DNA from 2 places in the Xenorhabdus entomophaga genome. Region 2 is predicted to be linked to the other one. Evidence: riboswitches for the same ligand, from Rfam matches in the RefSeq annotation. Region 2 holds a riboswitch; the other holds the start of a gene.
The links. A riboswitch is a leader RNA that binds a small molecule or an ion and turns the genes downstream of it on or off. The one in region 2 is predicted to bind thiamine pyrophosphate.
Positions count from the first base shown of each region.

Region 1: linked by a shared signal. The riboswitch ahead of thiD (bifunctional hydroxymethylpyrimidine kinase/phosphomethylpyrimidine kinase) and the one ahead of thiB (thiamine ABC transporter substrate binding subunit) in region 2 are both predicted to bind thiamine pyrophosphate.

Region 1 covers NZ_JBBMXH010000012.1:54,433-64,114, forward strand. Annotated here, with positions in the region: gene AAC854_RS04195 (helix-turn-helix domain-containing protein) at 1-373, opposite strand, end outside; gene mgrB (PhoP/PhoQ regulatory lipoprotein MgrB) at 562-723, shown strand; gene AAC854_RS04205 (amino acid permease) at 1,009-2,376, shown strand; gene pagP (lipid IV(A) palmitoyltransferase PagP) at 2,540-3,154, opposite strand; gene cspE (transcription antiterminator/RNA stability regulator CspE) at 3,723-3,932, shown strand; TPP riboswitch at 4,056-4,148, shown strand; gene thiD (bifunctional hydroxymethylpyrimidine kinase/phosphomethylpyrimidine kinase) at 4,193-4,993, shown strand; gene fbaB (class I fructose-bisphosphate aldolase) at 5,092-6,141, opposite strand; gene trhP (prephenate-dependent tRNA uridine(34) hydroxylase TrhP) at 6,741-8,117, opposite strand; gene AAC854_RS04235 (YegP family protein) at 8,376-8,720, opposite strand; gene AAC854_RS04240 (MFS transporter) at 8,973-9,682, shown strand, end outside.
Region 2 covers NZ_JBBMXH010000054.1:19,558-29,239, forward strand. Annotated here, with positions in the region: gene ptsP (phosphoenolpyruvate--protein phosphotransferase) at 1-2,096, opposite strand, end outside; gene rppH (RNA pyrophosphohydrolase) at 2,106-2,636, opposite strand; TPP riboswitch at 2,753-2,857, shown strand; gene thiB (thiamine ABC transporter substrate binding subunit) at 2,973-3,986, shown strand; gene thiP (thiamine/thiamine pyrophosphate ABC transporter permease ThiP) at 3,962-5,566, shown strand; gene thiQ (thiamine ABC transporter ATP-binding protein ThiQ) at 5,559-6,254, shown strand; gene AAC854_RS12500 (hypothetical protein) at 6,706-7,143, opposite strand; one part of gene AAC854_RS12505 (IS1 family transposase) at 7,226-7,674, opposite strand; one part of gene AAC854_RS12505 (IS1 family transposase) at 7,674-7,920, opposite strand; gene AAC854_RS12510 (ArnT family glycosyltransferase) at 8,240-9,682, opposite strand, start outside.

The DNA of each region.
Region 1 (9,682 bases), on a different contig from region 2:
TGTAAGTCAGATGCAATGGAAGTTTAACTTCAAGTTCAATATCTATACTTTGGCGAAAATCATAAGGTGTAATGCCATATTCTTTACGGAACATATATGTGAAGTGAGATTGAGAACCGAAGCCGAAGTCCAGGGCAATATCAAAAATTGGCAATGAACTGTTTCTCAGTAGGGAAACCGCTCCGGCCAGGCGTCTCTGGCGAATGTATTTGCCAAGCGATATTCCCGTGACTTCTTTGAATATTTTCTGCATGTGCCAAAGCGAATAGCCAGAGTAAGCAGCAAGCTCTTCAAGATGAATGACACGGCCAAGATGGTTTTCTATCCATTTACTCAGTGCGCATACAAGTGCTAAGTGGTTATCTTGTGGCATTACAATTTTAAATTGGTTGAAGGTTGGGGAAGTATACACAACTTCTTTTCAAGATGACAAAATCCATCATTGCGATGTTCAGTAATGACTGAACTAAAATTTGAATGTTTTATCATATAAAAACCCCCTATAATATTTGATTATAACATTAACTACAATGAAATCATTCTAAGGTGACCTAATTGAATATGAAAGTAATAGTATTAATTTTGTGCTTGATATTAGTATGTCTATTTTTGTATTTACTGGCACTGGACATACATTGTGAGCAAGGCACCGTACACGGTGATCAAGGACATGGTCAATTCGAATTAGGTATTTGTTCTATTACTCGATATTTACCTTTTTGATGATCATCCTAATCATTTTCCTGCTTGCATGTGTGTTAACATACATTCGTGGTATTCATTCTTTGTAAATGATGTTTTAATATCCACCTGATTCTAATTAACAGACTAAATATCACGTTAAATCAGGGGATAGCCCAATTATTACAATAATTGAAGTAATTCAGATTCGACAAATTTTGTGAGAATTGAGAGGTAGGTGGATTTTTTACGCTACTCAGGTCTAAGAGCAACAAATAAAATGGCTTTTAATGAGACAAGTTCCAAGCATCGCAAAAAGAGGACTAGATGGCAGGACAACAAGAACAACAAACCACGCTTAAGCGTGGTTTAAAAAACAGGCATATTCAGCTTATTGCCCTCGGTGGTGCAGTAGGAACAGGATTATTTCTGGGCATTGCCCAAACGATAAAAATGGCCGGCCCTTCGGTACTTCTCGGATATGCGATTGCTGGGTTTATTGCATTTTTGATTATGCGCCAGTTAGGGGAGATGGTCGTTGAGGAGCCTGTCGCAGGGTCATTTAGCCATTTTGCTTATAAATACTGGGGAAACTTTGCTGGTTTTTTATCGGGCTGGAATTACTGGGCAATGTTCATTCTGGTCGGTATGGCAGAATTAACCGCTGTTGGTATATATATCCAATATTGGTGGCCAGAAGTTCCGACATGGGTTTCTGCTGCAATATTCTTTGTACTGATCAATCTTGTTAACCTGATTAATGTTCGGTTATACGGTGAAACCGAATTTTGGTTTTCTATCATCAAAGTTACTGCAATTATCGGCATGATTATCTTTGGAAGCTACTTACTGATTAGCGGTAATGGCGGCCCACAGGCAAGCATAACCAATTTATGGCAGCAGGGCGGTTTTATGCCAAATGGGGCTACTGGCCTGATTATGGCGATGGCGGTAATCATGTTTTCATTTGGTGGGCTGGAAACTGTGGGAATTACTGCGGCGGAAGCGGAACATCCTGAGAAAAATATACCAAAAGCAACCAATCAGGTTGTTTATCGAATTTTGCTGTTTTATATCGGTTCACTGGCTATCTTGCTTGCACTTTACCCTTGGCAAAACGTAGTAGAAGGTGGTAGCCCATTCGTTTTAATCTTCCATGATCTGGATAGCTTTTGGGTAGCGAATATTCTAAACGTGGTGGTACTGACGGCTGCATTATCTGTTTATAACAGTGGCGTGTATTGTAATAGCCGAATGTTATATGGTTTGGCTAAACAAGGTAATGCCCCCCGCATCCTGACACAAGTTAATAAACGTAGTGTGCCTGTCTTGTCCATTGGTTTATCGGCCTTAGCAACATCGATTGGTGTGTTGATTAACTATATTATGCCCGGTAAGGCATTTGAGTTGCTGATGTCATTGGTGGTGACAACGTTGGTCATTAACTGGATTATGATTTGTTTTGCTCACCTGAAATTCCGCGCGGCTAAGAACAAAGAAGGTGTTAAGACCCAATTTCGGGCATTATGGTATCCATTCGGGAACTACCTGTGTCTGGCATTCCTGGCGTTCATTCTCATCATTATTCTGATGATGCCGCCAATTCGTATTTCAGTTATTCTGATGCCACTCTGGATTGGTGTATTGTGGGTGGGTTATTTGGTGGCTAGATCCAAAAAGCAGACAAACGAGTAAACTAGCTATTAATCCATTCAGCGTGTTTTTCAGCCGGATATGATATCGATATCCGGCTGATTATTATTGTCAGTGCCAATATGACAAACATAGTGGTATATGAAAACCAATTGACTAAGATAATTTTTGTTATATACCCAATGAATTTCAATATATTAGATATTTACCATTGCCAACGTAACCAGCTAAACAGCACATTGCCGTTATTGTATGTACCGGGAATATAGGTTGATTGAAAAGAGAGCCTGTTATACTCAATGGAAAAAAGCGGTAATGGTATGGGCAAGGGTATATATTGATAATCATGACGTGCTGTAATACTAAATGTAAACCCTCCACCCACTCTGAAACTATCAAGGCCATTAGGGATATACATTTTTTGAAACCCGTAGCCAATAATAGGCTCAAGACGATTATGTGAGTCCATAAAAGCCATCGCATACAAAGAGTGCCAATCATTATCTTTATCGTAGTGAGATTTGCCGTAACCAAATCCCCAAGGCATTTCGTTGTACCTATCTGTTTTTTCTTTATCATAGGTAAAACGGTTATGCCATGTGATTATGGGTAAATAAATGTCATTGTCTGGTGAATTCCATGTTAATGAAATATTATTCCTGAATTTTTCCCATAATGCAGAATAAGTGTATTTATAGCCTTTTTCGGATTTTCCCTGCTGTACAATCCCATGCTCTGGAATGGTATCTGAATAGGCCATCTCTGATGAGATAAATAATGTTATTGGTAGAACATATGATGTGGCGAAATGCAACTTCATTTTAAACTCCAACCACTCTAATTTCAGTAAGCTGTATGTAATCAGTTTATCATTAGATAGAATAGTCAATTTTTAGCAATTAATATTATAATTGAATAATATTTAATAAATGATAAACAAAAAGTAAGCTGGTTATATGTAGAATAATTATATTGTATGCTTCAACAAATGGGTGCGAAATCAGCCATTGTTTTATAGTTATCTAAAATGGAACTGCGGGATAACTATAACTCTCTGATCTACCCTATAGTAGGCGTAAAAAACAGCATTATATATTAGATTAATTAAAGTTGTTTCTTGGGTTAAAATTTTCTTTTTGTATTTATTCATGAGGTTATGTAACTTAAAAATTATTGTGTAATTTCAAATCGGTATGGATGTTAAGTTTTTTAAATATGTGCGTTGGCTCCAGCACCTGAAAAAAATGGCTTGCGATTATATAAAGAGTATGTGATAAAACACATGGGTAAACGAAGTTCTGTTTTGTTAATAAATAACAGCAACCAATACTGGTTTATTTATTTTTATGCCAGTCGGCTAATAAAGTGATTCAAAGGAAATTTTTGAAATGGCAAAAATCACTGGTACTGTGAAGTGGTTCAACGAGTCTAAAGGTTTTGGTTTTATTACTCCAGCTGATGGTAGCAAAGATGTATTTGTACATTTTTCTGCAATTATGAAAGATGGGTTTAAAACATTGTCTGAAGGCCAACAAGTTGAGTTTGAAATTCAGGATGGCCCTAAAGGCCCTGCTGCTGCAAATGTCTCAGCTTTATAGTAATAAATTTATTTTGGCTGGTATTTAATTATTGGCTAAATGTATTGTTGTCAGTCTGGTTTTATTGTCTGATAATAAACTATTGCAAATATCACTCTATTGGGATACTAATAGAGTGATTTTTATTTTGACTCGGGGCGTTCTTTATTGAGCTGAGAAGTACCCGTATTACCTGATCTGGATAATGCCAGCGTAGGGAAGTCATGGTATCTCCTATTTTGATATCTGCTTTTCTTTGGCTGGTGATAGGAGTCACCATAATGAGAATTAACTCACTGACTATCGCAGGGACAGATCCCAGCGGTGGTGCCGGTATTCAGGCCGATTTAAAGACTTTCTCCGCTCTTGATGCTTATGGCACGGCTGTGATAACTGCTCTGGTTGCCCAAAATACAATGGGCGTACAATCAGTTTATGATATCGATCCTCTCTTTGTTGCTTCCCAACTCGAATCTGTACTTTCAGATATCAGAATAGATAGCGCCAAAATTGGCATGTTATCGAATGCTGCCAATGTCGCGATAGTGGCTGAGTCATTGCGCCGTTATCCTATTCCTTACATCGTATTGGATACGGTTATGCTGGCAAAAAGTGGTGATCCGCTATTATTACCGGAAGCCGTTACGACAATGGTAGAACAGTTACTGCCTATTGTTTCTTTGATTACCCCTAACTTACCTGAAGTCGCCGCCATACTGAAATGCGACCTTGCCAAGACAGAAGCTGATATGTTGCAACAGGGGCGTGAATTGCTTTCAATAGGATGTCAGGCTGTTTTATTGAAAGGAGGCCATTTGATCAATACGGCGGAAAGCCCCGATTGGCTGTTTACGCCTGAAGGCGAATGGCGTTTTACTTCAACCCGGGTGAATACACGGAATACTCATGGTACAGGTTGTACTTTGTCTGCTGCACTTGCTGCATTGCGACCCCGTTATCCTGATTGGCAAAGCACGTTGCCTGTTGCAAAAATGTATTTGCAAAATGCGCTTGCACAGGCTGATACTCTCGAAGTTGGTCGGGGAATAGGGCCAGTCCACCATTTTCACCAGTGGTGGTGAATAATGTGGATACTCACTTGTTATTAAATGATGCACTTGTATTAAATAATGGGGATATTTGTATCCCCATCTTGAGTGTGAAAGATAAAAAAGCGGGATTACGCGATTGTGATCTTTTTGTCGAGATAAACATCCTGAACGGAGTGAATTAGCTCAACGCCTTCTTTCATTGATTTCTTGAATGCTTTGCGGCCAAGGATCAAGCCCATTCCCCCGGCACGTTTGTTGATGACAGCGGTGCGGACTGAATCACTCAAGTCGTTATTGCCGGAAGCGCCACCAGAATTGATTAATCCAGCGCGCCCCATGTAGCAGTTAGCAAGTTGATAGCGAACGAGATCAATCGGGTGTTCAGTGGTCAAATTGCTATAAACGCGTTTATCAGTATGCCCAAATCCAATAGCAGTATAGCCACCATTGGTTTCAGCCATTTTCTGCTTAACAATATCAGCACCGATTGTTGCTGCCAGATGATTTGCCTGGCCCGTTAAGTCGGCGCTGGTATGGTAATCAACCCCATCTTTTTTGAACGCAGAATTACGCAGATAAGCCCATAACACAGTAACCATGCCTAGTTCATGAGCGCGTTCGAAAGCGGCAGAGATTTCTTCTATTTGGCGGCGTGATTCAGGAGAGCCGTAATAGATTGTTGCACCAACCGCAACTGCCCCCATGTTAAATGCCTGTTCGACACTGGCATACAAGGTCTGGTCATATTGGGCTGGATAGGTCAGCGTCTCATTATGATTTAGTTTCACCAAGAACGGAATTTTATGGGCATAACGGCGAGAAACTGATGCCAGCACACCATAAGTTGAAGCAACACAGTTACAACCCGCTTCGATCGCTAATTCAACAATATTTTTGGGATCAAAATAGAGTGGGTTAGTGGCAAAAGAAGCACTTGCAGAATGCTCAACGCCCTGATCTACCGGCAAAATTGAAAGATAACCAGTGCCTGCCAGACGACCGTGATTCATTAAGGTCTGCATGGAGCGTAAAACAGTATTGGGTCGATTATTTTCGATCATCACTCTATCGACAAAATCTGTACCGGGAAGATAGAGATTTTCACGTGGAATGGTATTGCATTGATGTTGTAATAAACTTTCAGCGTCTTTTCCTAACAACTTAGCGATATCAGTCATGATTAACTCCAGTTTGCAAAAGGCGCTGCTGATTGTTGTTGATATTTATATTGATCACAAGGTAAGCAGAAAGGGAAACCGTAGTGGATCGCTTCAGTTAATACAAAAGTTGTTAAAATTTAATCATTCTGCATGACAGTAAAAGTAAAATAATACTTATTTGGCATGGTGATAAATAATCACTAGCCTATTCTGTAATTGAATAAATTGAGCGGTATTTTCTTAAAGTTTCCTTCATTAAACTGAAGGAAACCAGATGATATTTATTGCTATATGGTTTTATTACTCATAATAAATTATGTTACCAATTTCTGATCAATATACATCCAATTGGAAATTGAAAAACATTAAGCTAATTTATATTTTTGAAGTGACGACATATTTTATAACCAATTGAATTTATGGTGATTTTTTTATTCTTTATAAAAGAAAAGGCCAGCCCAAGGGAGATTGAGCTAGCCAAGGAGGTGGTTCCTAGTCTTACAGTAAAACTTTTTTAGTTCTTCGTTTTTCAGAGCTGATCATACGAGAAATAAAATGGTATTGATGTGATCTGTTTCTAAAAAAACAGATCAATTTCTTTAAAACTTCATTTCGAATTATTTCACTTGAAATTCTTGTGAATGGGGTGCTCTGGTATTACCGCTCTTTAACTGTCGGACAAGTAAGGCATAATTCAGATCGATTTCTTCAGGAATTGGGAGATAAACAATATGTCCATCACCGGGTGCTACTTCCACTGACTGGCCTTTCTTATTTGTCATGGATTCTAATGTAAAGTTAATATTGCCTGATGGTGTCATAAGTTCCAGTCGATCTCCAACAAGAAATTTATTCTTCACGGCGACTTCGGCCAGCCCGTTGATTCGGTTGCCAGTAAGCTCACCAACGAATTGTTGAGTGTCTGATACCGAATAGCCGTATTCATAAGTCTGGTAGGCATCATGGGTATGACGACGCAGGAAACCTTCTGTATAGCCACGGTGTGCCAGACCTTCCAGAGTAGTCATGAGAGTGGGGTCGAAAGGTTTTCCGGCAACGGCATCATCAATGGCACGGCGATATACCTGAGCTGTGCGGGCACAATAATAGAAAGATTTTGTACGGCCTTCGATTTTTAATGAGTGAACACCCATGCCGGTCAATCTTTCCACATGCTCAATCGCACGTAAGTCTTTAGAGTTCATGATATAAGTGCCATGCTCATCTTCAAATGCAGACATGTATTCACCCGGACGCTTGGCTTCTTCGATCATGAATACTTTGTCTGTTGGAGCACCCTGGCCCAATGTGGGTTCAACATTCTTGACAGGGATAGGCTCGTGCATATGAACGATATTACCGACAGTATCTTCTTTACCTTCCTGAACATTGTATTCCCAGCGGCAGGCATTAGTGCACGTTCCCTGATTGGGATCGCGTTTATTGATATAGCCTGATAACAGGCAACGACCAGAATAAGCCATGCAGAGTGCGCCATGGACAAAAACTTCAAGTTCCATTTCTGGCACTTGCTGACGGATTTCAGCAATTTCTTCCAGTGAAAGTTCACGGGAAAGAATGACACGCGTCAATCCCATTTGTTTCCAGAATTTGACGGTAGCCCAGTTAACCGCGTTTGCCTGAACCGAAAGATGAATGTCTATTTCAGGAAATGCTTCGCGCACCATCATAATTAAACCCGGATCGGACATAATCAGCGCATCAGGCCCCATTTCCACAACAGGTTTCAAATCACGGATAAATGTTTTCAGCTTTGCATTATGTGGTGCAATATTGACGACGACATAAAAACGTTTACCTAATTCGTGGGCTTCTTTAATGCCCTGAGCCAACGTTTCATGATTAAATTCATTATTGCGGACACGCAGGCTATAGCGGGGTTGCCCGGCATAGATAGCATCTGCACCATAGGCAAACGCATAACGCATGTTTTTCAAAGAGCCGGCAGGAGAAAGTAATTCTGGAGTAAACATATTCTTAGCATTCTCGGTCTGAGTTCAAGTCAGCCCTTACCCTATCGTCTTTATCATTACTAAGGGTAAGGTTAAAGGGAGGGGATTTTAGCGCTTATTCCGTCATTAGCACAAATATATTATTGTCCCGGAAAGGGGCTAAGAGATGATCTCTTCTGAGATTACTTTGATCACCAGAACAAGTTAGCCTGCATTGGTGATAAATTGAATTGCCGGATATGGTTAAGGAAAAACGCGCCGCTGATACGGCGCGAGCCATTAATCGTGTTTGGTCAAATCATGAATACGTTCTGTCGGCCCGGTTTTCATGACCGATTGTATACATTTCTTCATGCTGGCTTCATTAGTATAAGGTTCACTGACACCAATAATCTGATGATTGCGGGCTTTCAGGACAAAATAAGACTTACCTGACTTATTTTTTCTTACTTCATGGCGGGTTTTATCGGGAGAATTGACCCGCATAGAGTTAATACCTTTATTGGCGGCAGCCTTAGTGGTATACATTTCACTGTTCAAAATAATATCACCGTTTGCTGCTACCAGATTGAAGTAAAATTGCCCGTTCTTTGCTTTCTTAAGATCATAATGCCCAGTAGCCATAAGAAATTCTCCTGATTGGGTAATTATCAGCTTAAGTTTAGCCTGAATTTTGTACAGAAAAGAAGTTTGGCAAAAAATTTATTTGTAGTGTAGTAATCACTTGATGTTAGTTCATTAAAACGCACATAGAGCTGCTCTGGTGTTGATGGAAAGATGCTACATGAATATATTACAGTAGCATCTCATTCAGAAATAAATATCCGCTATTTGAATGATAAACCCATTAATTTACCCTTGAATTAGGAGCTCCCCATGCCGGCCGCTATCTGGGCTTTAGCCATAGCAACATTTGGGATCGCTACGACTGAATTTATTGTCGCTGGCTTACTTCCTGAAATCGCAACAACATTTAGTATTTCAATACCAACAGCGGGGTATATGGTAACCAGTTATGCACTTGGTGTCTTTGTCGGAGCACCGGTTCTGATTATCCTGGGAGGACATATTGAAAGGAAAAAGATGCTTTCCATATTAATGATATTATTTATTATCGGAAATGCCTTGACTGCTTTTTCATCAACATTTTATCTGGCAATTATCGGGCGCATTGTTGCTTCCCTTACTCACGGTGCTTTCATGGGAATAGGGGCTATTATTGCCGCTGAACTGGCGCCAGAAAATAGAAAAACCACAGCTATCGCATTTATGTTTAGTGGAATGACACTGGCCAATTTAGTCGGAATACCGTTTGGGACATGGATAGGAAAAGAGATCTCCTGGCGTGTCACGTTTGTAATAATTACTGTTATTGGCATCATTGCGTTGGCTGGAATTTTAAAATTATTACCCAGATTCGATCAGAAAACGCCTGCCAGTATCAGAAAGGAATTGTTGGCTTTTACGAATATTCATGTCCTGTTGGCGATGGGGATTACGGTTTTAGGGCCTGCTGCATTTTTTACGACGATTACCTATATTTCCCCACTCATGGTTAATATTGCCGGTTTCTCTGAGAGTGCAAT
Region 2 (9,682 bases):
GTGCGTGGAACACTTCGGCCACTCATGCTCAGGCTACGATAACCTAAACCAAGCAATATTAATGCCCCCATCGGTAAACCCGCCATTTCACCACATATGCTGATAGGAAGATCAAGGCGTTGGCATTCATCAAAGGCCAGTTTTAGCGCCCTAATCACCGCAGGGTGTAAATTATCATATAGTGAGGCGACATGGGTATTGTTGCGATCCACTGCGAGTAAATACTGGGTTAAGTCATTCGTGCCAATAGAGACAAAATCAACCCGCTTCTTTAACTGCGGCAACAGAAAAATCGTAGATGGCACTTCAATCATGATACCAATCTGAGGCATAGGGATTATGTCAGAGATGGTTTGCTCAACCTCAACTTTCGCTCTTTCAATCAGTTTTCGGGCTTCATCAATTTCCTCAATACTTGTCACCATTGGCAAAAGTATTTTTAGATTGCCGGTGTGTATATTGGCTTTCAGCATCGCCCTAAGCTGAATGAGAAAAATCTCAGGCTGATCCAGAGTGATACGAATTCCTCTCCAGCCGAGACAGGGATTATCTTCACTAATGGGCATATAAGGAAGTTGTTTGTCTGCACCAATATCCAGTGTTCTCAACACAACAGGCTTATCAGGAAAAAGCGCCAGCATCTCCTGATAACGATTTTTTTGCTCATCTTCTGATGGAAAACCGCTATGCAGCATAAAGGGGATTTCTGTGCGGTATAGCCCGACGCCATCAATACTATCCGCTATTTGCTGCTCATGTTTTAAACTCAGGCCGGCATTAAGTTGTACTAAAACGCGTTCACCACTCTTGAGCTGTGCTTGCTGCTGCTGTTCACCTTCGGCCAGCTTGCTGAGGACGTGTTCTTCTTCAATGATCTGCCGGTATTCCTGAGCGATAAGCGGCTCTGGCTCAACGAAAATCTCTCCGCGATAGCCATCAAGGATAAGCGTCCGGTTATGCAGTAGTTCAGGCTGGATATCCGCTCCCATAATAGCTGGGATCCCCATCGCCCGAACCAGTATCGCAGAGTGGGAATGCGTCGCGCCGTCACGCACAATCACGCCAACTAACTGTTCTTGCGGCATTTCAGCCAACAAATTGGCACTAAGCTCATCAGCAACCAGAATAAAGCGTTCCGGCCATTGACCAGCGCCAGCGAAAGAATCATCCAGATGAAATAATACCCGCTGCCCGAGTGCCCGCAGATCAGATGCTCTTTCTCGCATATAGGGATCTTGCAAGCTGGCAAACTGTTCGGCGTATTTTTCAATCACGGCTTTGATCGCCCATTCCGCCATGAAACCATTATCGACGGAATAAAACAGATCTTGCTTGAGTTGGGGATCATTTAATAAATGAGCATAGAGATCAAAAATGGCAGCACTTTCTTTCTGTGAACTCACAGTGAAACGCTTGCTAATCCGGCGACATTCCGCTGTAGTTTGTTCCAGGGCCCGAGTCAGTCTTGACCGTTCAGCCTGATAATCCAGCGTTAATGCCTCAGAGACCTGATCCAGCAAAGGTTGTGAGCGATCTTGCCATCCCTGAGCCATAACTATGCCATTAGAAATAGCGAGAGCCTTAATACGGGTCTGACGGTACTGACCAAATAGCCCTTTTATCTGCGCCTGAGCAAGAATAACACCAAGCTGTGTCGCCAGTGTTACCATGAAAGATTCTTCACTTTCATCAAACAGCCGCCGTTCAAGTTGCTGAACAACTAATATTCCCTGTAACTGACGGCGATAAATAATAGGCACACCTAAAAAAGCCCGCAGGCTTTCTTCCTTGACTTGGGGGATATATTTGAAACTAGGATGTTCTCTAACATCTGCGAGGTTGATTAATTCAGACAAACGTCCGACTTCACCCACGACGCCTTCATCAAAGGCCAGACTGATCGCTTGACCCCTGGGTTTTTTCAACCCTTTGGTTGCCATTAGGTAATAACAATGCCGCTGATGATCTGCCAGATAAATAGAACAGACATCCGTGTTCATTGCCTGACAAGTTTCATTGACCAACAGCTCAAGCGCTTCAGATAAATTAGCTGTCATAGCCACTTTTTCGACAATTTCCCGTAAGCGCGTGAGCATAACAATTACCTAACTTCTTCTACGACGATGTAAATAAGGTGAATGTATCTGTGAAGCAGATTCCTGTATTGGCATCACAATGGAAGAAAATTCTTTCATCACGCGGCGGTATACATCCCGTTTAAAAGAAACCACTTGCCGGACAGGATACCAATAACTAACCCAACGCCAGCCATCAAATTCCGGCGTTTTACTGCGCTGCACATTAATATCTGCTTCATTACACAGCAACTGCAATAAAAACCAGCGTTGCTTTTGCCCAATACAAACAGGCTTTGTATCCCAACGCACCAAACGCTTGGGTAATTTGTAACGCAACCAACTACGGGTCGAGGCGAGAACCCGTACATCTTTGCGACTTAAACCAACTTCTTCGAACAACTCGCGATACATCGCTTGTTCTGGTGATTCCCCCGGATTGATACCCCCCTGAGGAAACTGCCAGGAATGCTGCCCATAACGGCGGGCCCACAGAACTTGCCCTTGGCGATTACAAATTACAATTCCTACATTCGGGCGGTAGCCATCATCATCGATCACCAGACTACCTCTTGATAAAATACATTTGAAAAGATGGCTAATTGTTTCACACTCATCTCAAGCGGTAAACCTCTATGATTGGACTTTGCAGACGTAGCCTAAGTCTCTACAATACCGCCATCTCAACGGGGTGCGGCTGTAATGAAACAGTTTTGCTGAGAACAAACCCGTCGAACCTGAACCGGTTAGTACCGGCGTAGGGATTTGAGACGCTAATCATTGATATAAAATAAGTAATTTTCATTTAGCACCTTCTCAGATCCTTTGCCAATCGGCTAATAACGAACGTTAATGGCTAATGTCCACAACTAATGTTCATAACTACAGGAGAGCAAAGTGTTTAAGAAATTATTTTTCAGTTTTATCGCCATCAGTACGCTATCGATTTCTGCCTGTGTCTTTGCCCAAGCATCTCAATCGAAGCCAATATTGACAGTTTACACTTATGATTCATTTGCCTCTGAATGGGGAGCTGGCCCAGCCATTAAAAAAGCCTTTGAAGCAGAATGTGGTTGTGAACTGAAACTTGTTGCTCTGGAAGATGGTGTATCCCTACTGAACCGTTTGAGAATGGAAGGCAAAAAAACATCAGCAGATATCGTACTGGGATTGGATAACAACTTGATCCAAGCCGCCCAACAAACAGGATTGTTCGCACCAAGCCATGTTGATGTATCAAAACTGAAATTACCCATCTCATGGAGCAATACAACATTTATTCCTTACGATTACGGTTACTTTGCCTTCATTTACAACAAGAACACCCTACCTCATCCACCAAAAAGTATGGATGAATTAATCAATAGTCACCAGAACTGGAAGATTATTTATCAAGACCCGCGCACCAGCACTCCGGGCTTGGGCTTCCTGCTCTGGATGCAGGAGCTCTATGGCGATAACACCGCGCAGGAGTGGCAGAAAGTAGCCAAAAAGACACTTACTGTCACGAAAGGGTGGAGTGAAGCCTATGGCCTGTTCCTGAAGGGCGAAGGTGATATGGTGCTGAGCTATACCACTTCACCGGGTTATCACATCATGTCAGAGAAAAAAGACAACTATGCGGCGGCGATATTTGAGGAAGGGCATTATTTGCAGATTGAAGTCGCAGCTCAATTAGCCTCAAGCAAACAGCCTGAACTAGCCCAAAAGTTCATGAATTTCATGGTATCGCCGGCATTCCAGCAAACCCTCCCGACGACCCAATGGATGTACCCCGTGATTGATATTCCTTTGCCTGAGGTTTTCAAGCAACTCACAGTTCCTGAAAAATCCCTGCTATTCAATGCAGATGATGTGGCAAAACACCGTACCAAATGGATCCGTATATGGCAAAGCGCTGTCAGCCGTTAATTGCGGGTTGGATATTGCCGGGGGTTATTGCCTCCGGCCTGTTAATTATTGTTGCCCTGTCAGCATTTGGGACGCTGTGGTTCAATGCGCCTGAAAGCGACTGGCAGACATTCTTGCATGACAGTTATCTCTGGCATGTCATTCAGTTCACCTTCTGGCAAGCATTCTTATCTGCCGTATTATCGGTAATACCCGCTATTTTCCTGGCAAGGGCGCTTTATCGCCGCCATTTTCCGGGCAAAATGCTGTTTCTGCGCTTATGCGCGATGACATTGATCCTTCCTGTTTTAGTCGCTCTGTTTGGTATTCTCACTGTTTATGGTCAAACCGGCTGGCTGGCAAATATTTCCCAATGGATAGGGGTTGAATACCGTTTTACACCTTATGGGTTGCAAGGAATTCTACTGGCGCATATTTTCTTTAATATGCCGATGGCAACACGCTTGTTGCTGCAATCTCTGGAAAATATTGCCATCGAACAGAGGCAACTTGCTGCCCAGCTTGGTATGAGTGAATGGCAACATTTTCGTTTTGTGGAGTGGCCTTATCTGCGCCGCCAAATTTTACCGACAGCCGCACTGATTTTCATGCTGTGCTTTGCCAGTTTCGCCACAGTACTCGCATTGGGTGGCGGCCCTGCGGCTACCACTATCGAGCTGGCTATTTATCAGGCAATCAGTTATGACTACGATCTCTCTCAGGCTGCCCTGCTCGCCTTAATACAACTTTTTTGCTGCCTCAGTTTGGTATTACTTAGCCAAAAACTCAAAGGCACCTTTTCTGTCGGTTATGGTCATCAACAAAAATGGCGTAATCCACAGGATTCATGGCTGAGAAAACTCACTGATGGTTTACTCATTTGCATGGCATTACTGCTTCTGCTGCCTCCTTTGCTAGCCGTCATTGTCGATGGACTGAACCTGAGTATTTTTACTGTCTTGAGCCAGCCCGCTTTATGGCAGGCTCTTATCACTTCCATCGTTATTGCACTGGGTGCCGGATTACTCTGTGTCGTGTTAACCATGATGCTGCTATGGAGCAGCCGCGAATTACGTTTACGTCATTTATCTCGCTGGGGCCAAGCGATGGAAACCAGCGGTTTGCTGATTCTTGCCATGCCGGGCATTGTTCTTGCTACCGGCTTTTTCCTTCTATTGAACACAACCATTGGCATTCCCCAATCACCTTACGGATTGGTTATCTTGACCAACGCACTGATGGCGATCCCTTATGCTCTAAAAGTATTAGAAAATCCAATGCGCGATCTGGCTGAACGCTACAACCCCCTGTGCTTTTCCCTCAATATTCAGGGGATTCATCGGCTGCGTCTCATCGAGCTTAAGGCACTGAAAATCCCATTGGCACAAGCACTGGCTTTCGCCTGTGTACTGTCAATTGGTGATTTTGGTGTTGTTGCACTATTTGGCAACGAAGGTTTCCGTACTCTGCCCTTCTATCTTTATCAACAAATTGGGGCATACCGCAGTCAGGATGGTGCAGTCACCGCTTTCTTATTGCTTCTTCTCTGCTTTATTTTATTCACTGTTATTGAACGTCTACCGAGCCGACGCCATGATTAAACTCGATAATGTCACTTATACTTACGAACATCTTGCCATGCAGTTTGACGTGAACGTTAAAGCCGGGGAACGCATTGCGATCCTCGGCCCAAGCGGAGCAGGCAAAAGCACCTTATTAAGTTTAATGGCGGGCTTCCAATTTCCTGAGCATGGCAAAATATGGCTGAATAATGAAGATCATACGAATACTCCTCCTTCCAAACGGCCCGTTTCTATGTTGTTTCAGGAAAACAATCTGTTTTCCCATTTAACCATTGCGCAAAATATCGGTTTAGGTTTACACCCCGGATTGCGCTTAAATACCGAACAAAAGCAAACACTCCAGCAGATCGCTACTCAGGTATCGCTGGAGGAATGCCTCTCTCGCTTACCCGCTCAACTTTCTGGCGGTCAACGACAACGCGCAGCATTAGCGCGTTGCTTGGTTCGCCATCAGCCTATTTTATTGCTGGATGAACCCTTTTCAGCGCTTGATCCTGCTTTACGTAATGAAATGCTGGAGTTGCTGGATCAAATCTGTCGTGAACGCCAAATCACTCTATTGATGGTGTCTCATAATCTCGATGACGCAGCAAAAATCGCTCCGCGTTCTTTACTGATTGTGGATGGGAAAATTCATTATGATGGTGCAACAGAGAAATTGATGAGTGGAGAAGCGGCTGAAGCGGCGATTTTGGGGATAGGTTGAATCATGATCCTGATTTTGTGAATTACTACATACAAACACTGGCCGTTAATTGTTCAATTTTATGGACTCATTTCACTATGCCGAGATCACTTTCAGGTTAATCTTCATATTTGAATTCTATATTAATCTTCATTTTTTCAAAACCTACGGTAACTAAACAACCATGCCATACCGGAAGCCCATTTATGGGATTGTTTTTTTGAGTAGTATTTCCTTAATTTTACTGATAGTAACCTACTCTTTATCATAAACCTCATACCTGCCACAGAAAGCCTAAAAGCAGTAAGATATTAAGGCGTATGATAATCATATAGAAATTTTCGACGAAATAATTTTCCAAAATAGGTGTAGAATGTTGGACTTCATCTCATTGATTAATATAATAATATTATTCATTTTATGAAGGCAGAAAGATCATGATAATCTGACTGCCTTATTATTATGGATGTGACTAATCCGTTAGCTCAAAATACCACTCAAGAAATGAGTTAAAATCTTTCCATTGAGGTTTGAATTTCCCTTCGTAAAAATCGAGCATTTCTTGCCCTAAGCCTATTTCTAACACCTCTCCAGTTTTTCTATTATAGAAAACTCCATATTCACCTTCGAAACTATCTAAAGGAATATATTCTTCTGAACAACGAAGCAATTTATGAGTAAATTTTATATCTGAAGCATAATCGCTATTAATAATAAACCAACAGATTTGGTAAATTTCACGATGTCTACTATGAAATGTCGGGCCATCCTCAGCATGTAAGTAAAATTGAGCAAAATCAGATTCTAAATCGACATTTAAACTAACTAAAGCATTCAGATATTCTGGGTGGATAGAATCATCCCACCACCCTTGATCATTAAGATATTTTTTTACTTTACTAGATAGCATAATTTACATCCTATTTATTAGAATTTAATCGTGTTTTCAATTCAGCTTCTGCCCAGTCATGCATTCAATCCGTTGATTGGTATTAAACATAGTATTCACGTTCAATAAAGGTTCCGATGACTTTATCGTGTCTTTCTGATGACTTAGAATAACCCAGTGTCTTGCGATTGAGTCGTTTAATTCGGGTGCGCAAAGTCAAATTCTCCCGTTCAATACGTTGAGTGAACGTCTTTCCGATGAGGTGCTGGCTTTCTGGTAATAGGTTGTAAGCCTTGAAATTATCGGTACACCAGAACACGACCTTGAACGAGGCGAGCTTCTTGAGAAGTTTCCTGAGCGTCTTCTTGTTTCTCGTTCCAAACGTATGCGCAATGATCCGTTTCAATCGAGGCTCCCAAGCATACCATAGCCAGCGTTGGCATCTTTTATTCCCGATAAATGACCACATTTCGTCAACTTCACAAATAAGCTGAACGTTGACATTATCCAGCGGGAGTGTCGTTACGCATCGCGGTTTGAGTTTTTTAAAACGCGGACGACAGCATTAATACTGATATGCAATGCATGTGCAGTATCACGAATTCCTGCGTTGTTCATGGCAAGATCAACGACTTGTTCTTTTATACCCGCTTGACACGCTCGATAGGCGTATTCCAATTGGAAGGTTCGGTTGCAAGAGAAACAGCGATAGCGTTGGTGACCGGCATCGCCTTTACCATGCTTTTTGACGAATTCCGTTTGCTGACAAAATCGACATTTTACTTCAACTGTTGCCATTTAATCTCTCCGAAAAAATGGCGATTATACACAACCATCAACGGGTTGAATGCGTGACCTGCATCTTTAACTGTTAAACATGCAAAAAAAGTTATTTGGCAAGCAAGTTTCAGATATTGTCATTGATTCTTGGAATCAAGTTGGTATTTTTCCAGAACAATAAAATATTGAATCCTAATAAATGAAATTTTCTACATATTGAATACATAGATTTATCTTTTACGCTGAATAAGATAGTTGTTTTTATAAAAAACACTTTACCTATAGTTATAAATAAAGCGCCATTTAATGGCGCTTTATTTATATTATTTTTATCTCCCTACTCCATCTTTTTATAAACCACCAAATTCTCACGATCTTGACCCGGCCTGTGCCCCTGCCAAAATAACACCATGCCTTTAGGTGCAGGATCTATCTCTTCAGATAAAAATAAAACAAGTAACCAGTCACATTTTTTGGGTGCATCAAAGGTTTTCTGTTGTTGATGCAAAATATGGGCATAGTAATAGAGCATTGGCGCTTCAGATTCGCCAATGTTATATGAAGCCATGCAGTCATTATCTTGATATACCCCTGCTAACTTCTCCTTTAAATCAAGAAAAGTGTCCTGATAGCCTTTGGTGTAGTCAATCCAACCGACAAATAATGTAAAGACTAATCCCCAAACAGAGGCGATACCCAGAACCCAGTTTTGGGCGGCGCGCAAAGCGGGAGATTCGGAAATAAGCCAATTTTTGGCTACCCATACTGCTGTAATTAAAACAGCGCTAGTAAATATAAATCCAGAAAAATGTATCTGATAACTCATTGGCAACCATCTGCCGAGTGGCGTTAACCAGTGCTTATAATCCGTAGAAAGTGCTAAGAAATAACAGCCCCATAAAAATATAATCAGAACAGACCAAAGTATAGAGGAAAATAAGGTTAAATACTTATAGATTATTTGAGGTATTTTAATGAAGGACTCTGTTGCTAAAATTGCCATGGGTGCAATAAAAGGCAGTAAATATAATGCCCGGCCAGAGGCTGATATTTGCAATAGAACAACACCTAATACAACAAAGGCGGAGCAAAGGAAATAATGTTTATCAGAAAATGACTTGATTGGATTCATTAATATGAAGATGAAAGCCAACACACCTGATGGCAGAGCAAATAAAAGTACGGCTTCGGGGATCATGGTCAAATTACCTCTGGCTCCGAGGTCTTCAACAGAGAAACCTAAAAAGCGACCGATATTGTTATCCCAAAACCAGACTTTAAATAAATCAGGATGTTCAATAAGCAACATGACTGGCCACGGCAGGATGAATGCCAGTGCAATAACGCCTGATAAGAAAGTATTTAACCCATATTGTTTAGTTCGACACTGTCTTAGAAAAATGGGGGTAAGCAGCAAGCAAATCCATAATAATCCCGGAATAAATACTCCTTTGGATAACAATGTCATAACCGTACCGATAATTAACCATAAACAGGAGTAACTTGTTTTTTCTTGTTTGATTAATCCCAGTAAGCCATATAAGCCGATGGTTGTTCCTGCTATCAATGAGGTATCAGTAAACATATCGTGACTGTGACGAACCAAGCCGGGAGCACTTGCATACAAAGCAAAAGCAATCCATATCCGGCTGTCTGTAAAGTGTCTGACATCAAATACACGCCGGGATAACAGAATGAAAAAGGAAAAGTTGATTATAGAAAAAAATAAAGTGGCGGTTCTGGCTGCATCATGCATCGGAAGCCAAGGGGACAATAAATG